Regions from separate parts of the Roseibium porphyridii genome, predicted to be linked through region 2. Evidence: predicted binding sites of a transcription regulator. Region 2 holds the regulator's gene; each other region holds the start of a gene.
The links. The regulator PhoB, encoded in region 2, activates phosphate uptake and scavenging genes when phosphate is short. The targets are predictions, from matches to a motif close to TGTCATNNANCTGTCAT.
Positions count from the first base shown of each region.

Region 1: the regulator PhoB is predicted to act here: its motif matches at 1,023-1,039, upstream of K1718_RS02340 (DUF1045 domain-containing protein).
Region 3: the regulator PhoB is predicted to act here: its motif matches at 1,753-1,769, upstream of K1718_RS11065 (bifunctional 2',3'-cyclic-nucleotide 2'-phosphodiesterase/3'-nucleotidase).

Region 1 covers NZ_CP120863.1:490,159-493,433, forward strand. Annotated here, with positions in the region: gene phnK (phosphonate C-P lyase system protein PhnK) at 1-248, shown strand, start outside; gene phnL (phosphonate C-P lyase system protein PhnL) at 264-968, shown strand; gene K1718_RS02340 (DUF1045 domain-containing protein) at 1,092-1,841, shown strand; gene K1718_RS02345 (alpha-D-ribose 1-methylphosphonate 5-triphosphate diphosphatase) at 1,838-2,983, shown strand; gene phnN (phosphonate metabolism protein/1,5-bisphosphokinase (PRPP-forming) PhnN) at 2,985-3,275, shown strand, end outside.
Region 2 covers NZ_CP120863.1:4,730,744-4,734,018, reverse strand. Annotated here, with positions in the region: gene pstB (phosphate ABC transporter ATP-binding protein PstB) at 1-469, shown strand, start outside; gene phoU (phosphate signaling complex protein PhoU) at 504-1,202, shown strand; gene phoB (phosphate regulon transcriptional regulator PhoB) at 1,276-1,974, shown strand; gene K1718_RS21730 (GcrA family cell cycle regulator) at 2,059-2,595, opposite strand; gene K1718_RS21725 (aspartate aminotransferase family protein) at 3,038-3,275, shown strand, end outside.
Region 3 covers NZ_CP120863.1:2,372,841-2,376,115, reverse strand. Annotated here, with positions in the region: gene flgH (flagellar basal body L-ring protein FlgH) at 1-607, shown strand, start outside; gene K1718_RS11070 (lytic murein transglycosylase) at 897-1,703, shown strand; gene K1718_RS11065 (bifunctional 2',3'-cyclic-nucleotide 2'-phosphodiesterase/3'-nucleotidase) at 1,907-3,275, shown strand, end outside.

The DNA.
Region 1 (3,275 bases), 1.6 Mb from region 2:
AGCCGACTGGCGGGTTGGATGTTTCCGTTCAAGCTCGTCTGCTTGACCTCTTGCGCCGTTTGGTGGCCGACCTTGGCCTTTCCGTAGTCATCGTCACCCATGACCTTGCGGTGGCAAGGCTGCTCTCGCACAGGATCATGGTCATGCGCCATGGCAATGTGATTGAGGCCGGGTTGACCGATCAGGTCCTGGACGATCCGCGCGAGCCGTATACGCAGCTGCTTGTCTCTTCCATTCTTCAAGTTTGAACGGGGTCACTTCCAATGGCTGTTCGTCTCTATCTCAACAGTGTCAGCAAGACATTCACCATGCACCTGCAAGGGGGCACCGTCATTCCTGTCGTCGACAAGGTCGAATTCTCGGTTGATGCCGGTGAATGCGTTGTGCTGGGCGGCCCGTCCGGTGCCGGCAAAAGCTCAATCCTCAAAATGATCTATGGCAACTATCGTTGCGATCAGGGCCAGATTCTGGTGACCGTCGGTGACGATATTGTCAACGTGGCCGGCGCTGAACCCCGCGATATACTGAAACTGCGCAGCGATACCATTGGGTATGTCAGTCAGTTTCTGCGCACGATCCCGCGTGTTTCGGCAGAGGATGTTGTCGCTGAACCGCTGATCGCCCAAGGTTCAAGCGAAGAGGAAGGCCGTGACAAGGCAAGAAACCTCCTTGCGCGTCTGAATGTTCCTGAACGTCTTTGGACCTTGCCTCCGGCAACCTTCTCTGGCGGTGAGCAACAAAGGGTCAACATAGCAAGGGGCTTTATTGCGTACTATCCGGTCCTGCTGCTCGATGAACCGACCGCATCACTCGATGCTGCCAACCGGGCGGTGGTTGTCCGGCTGGTGGAAGAGAAAAAGGCGCAGGGCGTCGCCATGGTCGGCATTCTGCATGATCAGGATGTGCGCCAGGAAATAGCCGACCGTATTATCGATGTCACGACATTCAGCTCCGAGGCAGCCGCCTAGTGGCGGCAGGAAATACATCAAAAAGCCGCTCTGGACTTGCAGGTGGGCGACAATTGTCACAGAACGGTCATTGCCCACCGATAGGCCGTCTGCAGCCGCCCACCTTTCACATGATTGTTCACCATGCGCTATGCAATTTATTTCGCCGCTACGGCAGATGACAGCCTGATGCTTCTTGGCAATGCCTGGCTTGGCAGGGACCCTTTCACGGGAGATCCGCTAGCGCAGCCCGGCATCGAAGGACTGTCTGATACGCGGTTTGCCGAGTTGACGTCCAGTCCGCGACGTTACGGTTTTCATGGGACACTGAAAGCGCCGTTCTTTCTGCGCCAGGGTGAAACGGAAAAGGCACTGGTGAGCGCTTGCGAAGATTTCGCTGGCCGCATTGCACCTTTTGAAATCCAAAAACTGGGAGTCAACAGGCTGGGAAAGTTTCTGGCGCTCACACCTGACCAGGACGAACCGGATCTGAAGGCTTTTGCCGAATTGTGCGTCCGTCACTTTGAAAAATTCAGGGCACCACTTTCCGATGCTGATCTGGAGCGGCGACGCAAAGGCGGCCTGACCCCAAAGCAAGACGTTTACCTGAAAGACTGGGGCTATCCTTACATCTTTGATGAATTCCGTTTTCACATGACGCTTTCGAACAAACTCGAAGTGGAAACAGAGGCGGAAAAGCTGACAGGTTCCGCGCGTGCCTTCTTTGCAAGGGAGACGGGCATTCCTCGCGGATGCCGCCATTTCGGGCTTTATGTGGAGCCTGAGCCGGGGGCACCATTTCAGGTTCGGAAAATCTTTGAACTCACAGGCGGCACAGCGCCGTGCAACGCCCAGCTTTCCGATGACAGTTTCACCCGCAAGGAGAACGCATGAGCACGCAGCCCAAGGTCTTCAAGAACGCCAAACTCGTTCTGCCCGACGATGTGTTGAACGGTTCGCTTCAAATTGACGAAGCGGGGCTGATTGCCGGTGTCGCGTCTCCCACAGAAACAGATGGTCACGATTGTGACGGCGACTATTTGCTTCCAGGTCTGGTTGAGCTGCATACGGACCACCTTGAAACACACTATGCACCGCGCCCAAAGGTTCGCTGGAACCCGGTTTCAGCCGTTCAGGCGCACGATGCGCAAATTGCCTGCGCCGGTATTACAACTGTGTTCGATGCATTGCGGGTCGGCATGGATGAAGACGCTGATCTTAGATATCCGGATATGCGCAAGCTCGCAGACGCGATCGAAACCGGACAGCAGGAACATCGACTGCGGGCCGACCACTTTATCCATCTCCGCTGTGAAGTTTCGGCACCGGATGTGCTCGAGGCTTTCAAGGTGTTCGAAGACGACGACAGCATTCGCCTGATCTCGTTGATGGACCATACGCCCGGGCAGCGCCAATTCGTTTCGCTGGATGCCTACAAGATCTATTATCAGGGCAAAAAAGGCTTTTCTGACGCGCAGATGGAGGAGTTTATCCGCCGACGTCAGGAGCGTGCCAGCGGCCTGGCACCGGAAAACCGGCAAAAGCTCTCGGAAATTGCGCTGGCACGCGGTATCGCCATAGCAAGTCATGACGATGCAACACAGGATCATGTCGATGAGGCGATCAACCTGAATACGAAGATTGCTGAGTTTCCAACGACGGTTGAGGCGGCAAAGGCGTCTCATGCGGCCGGTATGGCGGTCCTTATGGGAGCACCCAACGTGGTCCGGGGCGGCTCACACTCCGGCAACGTGTCTGCAAGGGAACTTGCAGAAGCCGGTGTTCTGGATGTTTTGTCCTCCGACTATGTTCCAGTGTCTCTTCTTCAGGCCTCGTTTCAGCTGGCGGAAGAGATCGAGAGCATCTCTTTGCCGAAAGCCGTTGCCATGGTGACATCGACACCGGCCAACGCCATTGGACTGTCTGACCGAGGTGCATTGTCGCCGGGTCTACGGGCGGATCTCATCCAGGTGAAGATGGTCGGACACATTCCGATTGTCCGGGGTGTCTGGCGTGAGGGCCGGCGGGTTGCCTGACATGCCGGTTGATGATGCCGGACTTGGCCCGGGCCGCATGGTTTTGGTTGTTGGACCGAGCGGAGCCGGAAAAGACACGCTTATGGCGGCCCTCCATGAGCGGTTGAAGTTCAGAAGTGATGTGGTGTTTGCGCGTCGCGCCATTACACGTGACGCAGACCCGGAGGCGGAAGACCACGATACGCTCAGTCGGGATGAATTCGAACGACTTGCCGAGAGGCAGGAGGTTGCCCTTTCCTGGGAAGCGCACGGTCTGGGCTATGTCATTCCGAAATCCTATGATGCGGCCATC
Region 2 (3,275 bases):
TCCGAAGTCAATTTATGACAACATCGCCTACGGTCCGCGCATTCATGGTCTGGCAAAAAACAAGTCAGAGCTTGATGATATCGTCTCTTCCAGCCTGCAAAAGGCAGGTCTCTGGGAAGAGGTGAAGAACCGGCTGGATGAGCCCGGAACCGGCATGTCCGGCGGTCAGCAGCAGCGCCTCTGTATTGCCCGCGCGATTGCCGTCAGTCCTGAAGTGATCCTCATGGACGAGCCGTGTTCGGCTTTGGATCCGATTGCGACCGCGAAGGTGGAAGAGCTGATCGACGAATTACGCGAGAACTATACGATCGTGATTGTGACGCACTCCATGCAGCAGGCAGCGCGTGTGTCCCAGCGCACGGCATTCTTCCACCTTGGCATTCTGGTTGAAGAGGGGCCGACACAGGACATCTTCACAAACCCGAAAGACAAGCGTACTCAAGATTACATCACTGGCCGCTTTGGCTAAGAAATTCTTTCGAGATTACTAAAGAGGACAAAGTATGTCTGAGCATACAGTCTCTGCCTATGACGAAGAACTAACGGAAATGGCCGGCAAGGTCGCCGAAATGGGCGGTTTGGCTGAAAAGGCTTTTGCCGATGCCGTTTCTGCACTGGTGTCACGGGACCTGGATCTGGCCAAAACCACCATCGCCCAGGATGAACGGCTTGATACGTTGCATCAGGAAGTGGAAGCAAAGCTGATCGAAATGATCGCGCGCCGTCAGCCCATGGGGCAGGATCTGCGGGAAATTACGGCTGCCACACGTATCGCCAATGATCTGGAACGTGTTGGAGACCTGGCCAAGAACGTTGCCAAACGCGCTATTGCGATCGACAACAGCCTTGGGTCTAAAAAGCTTGCGATTGGTGTCGAGCACATGACCGAGCTTGCGCTGAGCCAGCTGAAGCAGGTCCTGGACGCTTATACACGCAAGGATCCGGAAGCAGCGAAACGCGTGCAGGAAGCCGATGCGGAAGTGGACGCGATCTACACGTCGCTGTTCCGCGAGCTTCTGACCTACATGATGGAAGATCCAAGGGTCATCACGCAGTGTGTCCATCTCCTGTTCTGCGCAAAGAACATTGAGCGCATCGGTGATCACGCGACCAATATTGCGGAAAACGTCTTTTACATGGTGACCGGTGAGCGGCTTCCGGAGGAACGGACCAAGCTGGACGAGACCACCAGCGTTTCCTAACAGCCGAGCGAAATTTCGAACGAACGATCCGGCCGGCGCGCCTGTGCCTGCTGCATGATATGGAGCGAGATGTATGCCGAAGGTGCTCATCGTTGAAGACGAAGAACCGCTTAGTCTTCTGTTGAGATACAATCTGGAAGCGGAAGGATACACCGTTGAATCGTGTATTCGTGGCGACGAGGCTGAAATTCGGCTGCGGGAAAGCGTACCGGACCTTTTGCTGCTTGATTGGATGCTTCCGGGTCTGTCTGGGATCGAGCTTTGCCGTCGCCTGAGGGCCAGGGAAGACACCGAGCGACTGCCTGTCATCATGCTGACGGCACGCGGTGAAGAGGCCGAGCGCATCAGAGGACTGTCGACAGGCGCGGACGACTACGTCGTGAAGCCGTTTTCCGTACCTGAATTGATGGCGCGGGTTCGCGCAATCCTGCGCCGGGCAAGTCCTGAAGTGGTGTCCACAATGCTGCGGTCCGGAGATATCGAGCTGGATCGTGAAACACACAGAGTTCGCAGGAATGCAAAAGAAGTCCATCTTGGACCCACTGAATTCCGGCTGCTGGAATTTCTAATGACATCACCCGGACGGGTCTTCTCACGTGAGCAATTGCTTGATGGTGTTTGGGGGCATGACGTCTATGTCGACGAACGTACCGTCGATGTTCACGTCGGTCGCCTTCGCAAGGCGCTGAACAGGGGCAAAGCCAGGGACCCCATCCGAACCGTCCGTGGTGCCGGATATGCGTTCAACGATCAGTTTTCGGTGGTTGCGTGACGAAGTGACGGACCATCAAGCGCAAAATCACAACAAAAAGCCCGCCAATCTGGCGGGCTTTTCGTTTTCGATGCTGTTTGATCGCTATCCCGCGCGGGCGATCACTTTGCGATCGCGGCGACGATCTGCAACCGGCTGATAAGCGATCTTGCAGTGGTGCGCGCAATAGGGAACACCGGCGTCGGACTGACGTCCGCAAAAGTAAAAATCGTCAGTCGCAGGATCGCCAATCGGCCATTTGCATGTCCGTTCGGTCAGGGTCAGGATCGACGCGCGCTCTGAAATTGGCACCAGCTCAGCGATTGGCTCAAGGTCTGGCTCTGCCTCGACGATAGGTGTCGGTGCGATGTCCGCCTTCAGGGCTGTTGCACCGATGGTCTGCGGCTGCGGCGTTGGTTTCTTTGGTGCGGAAGTCCCGGTTGCTGGCGCGTTGGTGCGTGGACGGCGAGGCTTGCTGCTGGACGATGAGGACTTTGCGCGACCTGACAGTCCAAGCCGATGTACTTTGCCGATAACGGCGTTCCGGGTTACGCCACCCAGCTCACCCGCAATCTGGCTTGCACTCAAGCCATCGCTCCAAAGCTTTTTGAGAAGCTCAACCCGTTCGTCTGTCCAACTCATTGCCGCACCTTTTCATTTGACCGTTTTGCCGGCCATTAACCTCGTGCTAGGCATGCGCAGGCACGCCCACTATGGCATATCTAGTGCCTAAGAATGATTAGCCCCACGAGATCTCGTGTTTGAATATCAAGAGGTTACAATAACGTTAATTTGTCAGGCAACCATTCGCCGGAAACCAGTTGGGGATGAAGCGACTTTTCCCCAAGTATGGCGAGGCCCTTGAGACTTTTGCTGAATCTGGGCTCAGACGCTGCAGGTAGCGGAAACGCGCCATTTCCATTGACAGGCCTCGGGGCCGCGGGTGTATAAGAAAGCCGCAGCGTGCCGCCTCTTCGGGGCGGCATGTTGCATTTTGGCCTGACACAGTAACTTTGACATCGTTGCCCATGCCGGGCGCGAGCGTTGCTTTCGTGCAGGCGTTCTTAAGGAGACAAAAGAGGTTATGTCCGAGACTGCATTATTCGGTAACTACGCAAGATCGAACCTGTCGTTTGATCATGGGGAAGGTGTCTGGCTTGTTGCGAAAGACGGCCGACGATTCCTCGATTGCGGTTCCGGTATTGCCGTCAATTCCGTAGGGCATAGCCATCCGCACCTCGTATCCGCGTTGCAAGAGCAGGCTGCCAAACTCTGGCATGTATCCAACCTGCATCAGATACCTGAAGGCGAGCGCCTTGCGC
Region 3 (3,275 bases), 2.4 Mb from region 2:
CTATCGGCCCGTGCAGATGCCGATGCCTGAACCCCAGCAAGCCCACTACAATCCGAATTCCCTGTGGCAATCCGGCAGCCGGGCGTTTTTCAAGGATCAGCGCGCGAGCCAGGTAGGCGACATTCTCACAGTCGTTGTCACCATCGACGACGAAGCGCAGATCGACAACGAGACCGAACGCAGCCGCACAGAAGCCAGTGGCGCCGGTGTTGGAGGCGCTCTTGGCACCGCAATCGACACAATCTTTATGCCTGCGACCACCGCGGCAAGCGATCTTGCGAACGTGAACAGCAATTCCACATTCCAGGGTCAAGGCAGCGTCGACAGAGAAGAAACCCTCGAGACAACGATCGCAGCCGTCGTGACCCAGGTTCTGCCGAACGGCAACCTGGTAATCGAAGGCCGTCAGGAAGTCAGGGTCAACTTCGAGGTTCGTGAGTTGATCGTTGCCGGCATCGTCAGGCCGGAAGACATCACTGCAAACAACCGCATTGCCAGCGAACAAATTGCTGAAGCCCGCATTGGCTACGGTGGCCGCGGACAGATCACGACGGTTCAGCAACCACGCGTCGGCAATCAGGTTTTGGACATCTTGTTGCCGTTCTAACGCTGATCGCTTCTTCAGTCCCCCGGCCGGCTGTCGGTGACGTGTTCTAGAAGCGTTGCAGATATCGGCTGATGACGGGCATGGCGTCTCGCTCCCTGAGCGCCATGCCCGTTCTCTTAGTTTCCGGCTCTCCGACAACTTGGGCAATAACAGTCTGACAGTGTTCGACTGCCCAAACATTCTGCCGGAAACAAAAATGATGTGATCGCTTTTGCCCGATTGTCGGGATGACGTGAAGGTAATTTCAGCTACACTAAGACCATAAGTTTATCGGCTCGACGGGGTCCCCATGCGCATTGCTCTATTCTCTCTCTTTACAATCCTTTTCATGAGCGTCACGCCAGCCTTGAGCGCCACGTGTGGCAATGGGCCGGGTGGCTACGAAGCCTGGAAACAATCCTTCATCGCAAACTCTTCAAGCTATGGTTTGAAAGAGCGTGTCGTGAAGAAGGCACTTCAGGGCCTCACCTACAACAAAAAGGTTGTCCGGCTAGACCGGAACCAGAAGTCATTCAAGCTGAGTTTCAAGCAGTTTTATGCCAAGCGGGTCAACAATGCGATGATCAAGCGCGGGCAGAAGCTGGGCAAGACTTATGCCCGTATCTTCAATGGGATTGAGCGCAAATACGGCGTCCCGGCACCAGTGATCCTGGCGATCTGGGGACTGGAAACCAATTATGGCAGCTTTTCCGGAAACATGTCGGTCCTGCGTTCGTTGGCAACTCTTGCTTACGATTGCAGGCGGTCAAAGTTCTTCACGAACGAGCTTGTGAACGCTTTGATGATTGTTCAACGCCGTGACATGACCCCCGCCGAAATGAAAGGCGCCTGGGCCGGAGAAATCGGTCAGACCCAATTTCTCGCCTCTTCCTACATGAAATACGCAGTCGATTGGGACCGAAATGGCAAGCGGGACCTCGTTCGCTCAATTCCCGATGTACTGGCTTCCACCGCCAACTACCTCCAAAAACACGGTTGGCGCCGCGGTCAACCATGGGGACCTGGAACGGCGAACTATCGGGTTCTGAAGAAGTGGAACAAAGCCAGCGTCTACGTTCAGACGATCTCGGTTATGGCGGAAAAGATCGGCAGTTGACTTGATCTTTGGCGTCCGGCCATTTCGCGAGTGACAGTCGCAGTTTTGCCGTCATAAAGTTGTAACTCCGGCAGCGCAAAACCGGGTTCAGCCAGGAGCTGGGGTATTTGGACCCTGAAGGGAAGAATGCCCCAGGTTTCTGCCGTTGTTTCTGATTGCATCAAACCAAAAGACCGGCCTCAAAGCCGACAAGGAGCCTCCAGATGTCCAGCATCAAAAATCTATCCTTATCCCGCCGTACATTGCTTATGGGCGCCGCGGCAACGGGCTTCTCCGCTGTACTTCATCCTTACTCCGTGCTGGCCAAAGAAGGCACTGCCCATATCCGCCTGATGGAGACAACGGATCTCCACGTTCATGTTTTTCCTTATGATTATTATAGCGATCGTCCAATCGATACGGCAGGATTGGCGCGGACAGCCACATTGATCCGGCAGATCCGCGACGAGGCAACCAACTCTGTCCTGGTCGACAATGGAGACTTTCTCCAAGGCAACCCCATGGGTGATTTTGTTGCCTATGAGCGCGGCATGCGCGAAGGCGACATGCATCCGGTAATCAAGGGAATGAATGTCCTTGATTTCGACGCGGCTGCACTCGGCAACCATGAATTCAATTATGGCCTGGACTTCATGATGAAAGTCCTCAATGGCGCCAATTTCCCCATAGTTTGTGCCAACCTGGTCAAGGGTACGACACTTGCCTCAAATGCACGTGGAGACGACCTGTTCCTGAAGCCCTACGTAATCGTCGAAAAGGAAGTCACCGACGGTGCCGGTCAGTCCCACCCGATCAAGATCGGTTTTATCGGCTTCGTTCCACCACAGATCATGAACTGGGACAGGCGACATCTTGAGGGGAATGCCAATGCACGCGACATTGTCGACGCTGCCAAGGCATTCGTTCCGGAGATGCGTGAACAGGGCTGTGACCTTGTAATAGCACTTTCCCACTCGGGCATTGATGCAACCGACTATTCCGAAGGCATGGAAAATGCATCGCTGCACCTGGCGGCGGTTGACGGCATTGATGCGGTCTTTACGGGTCACCATCACCGCGTTTTCCCAGGTCCCGACTACGAAGGTCTCCCGGGTGTCGACTTTGAAAAAGGCACGCTCTTCGGGAAACCGGCCGCAATGGGTGGCTTCTGGGGCTCGCATCTTGGCGTTATCGATCTGATGGTCGAAAGGGACGGCAATGGATGGCGGATCGCCAACTTCATGACAGAAGCACGCCCGATCTACGAAAAAGAAGGTCGCAAGGTCACGCCTCTGGTCGAAAGCCAGCAGGACGTTCTCGACGCCGTCAAGGAAGATCACGAAGCAACCCTTGCCTACGTTAGGCGACCGGTTGGCAAGACATCTGCACCGCTTCACTCTTATTTTGCACTCGTCGCAGATGATCCGAGTGTCCAGATCGTTTCACAAGCCCAGACCTGGTACATTGATCAGATGATGAAGGGCACGGAGTGGGAAGGCCTGCCAATCCTCTCCGCAGCAGCTCCCTTCAAAGCGGGAGGTCGCGGCGGTCCGGACTATTACACCGATGTTCCTGTCGGCGACGTTGCCATCA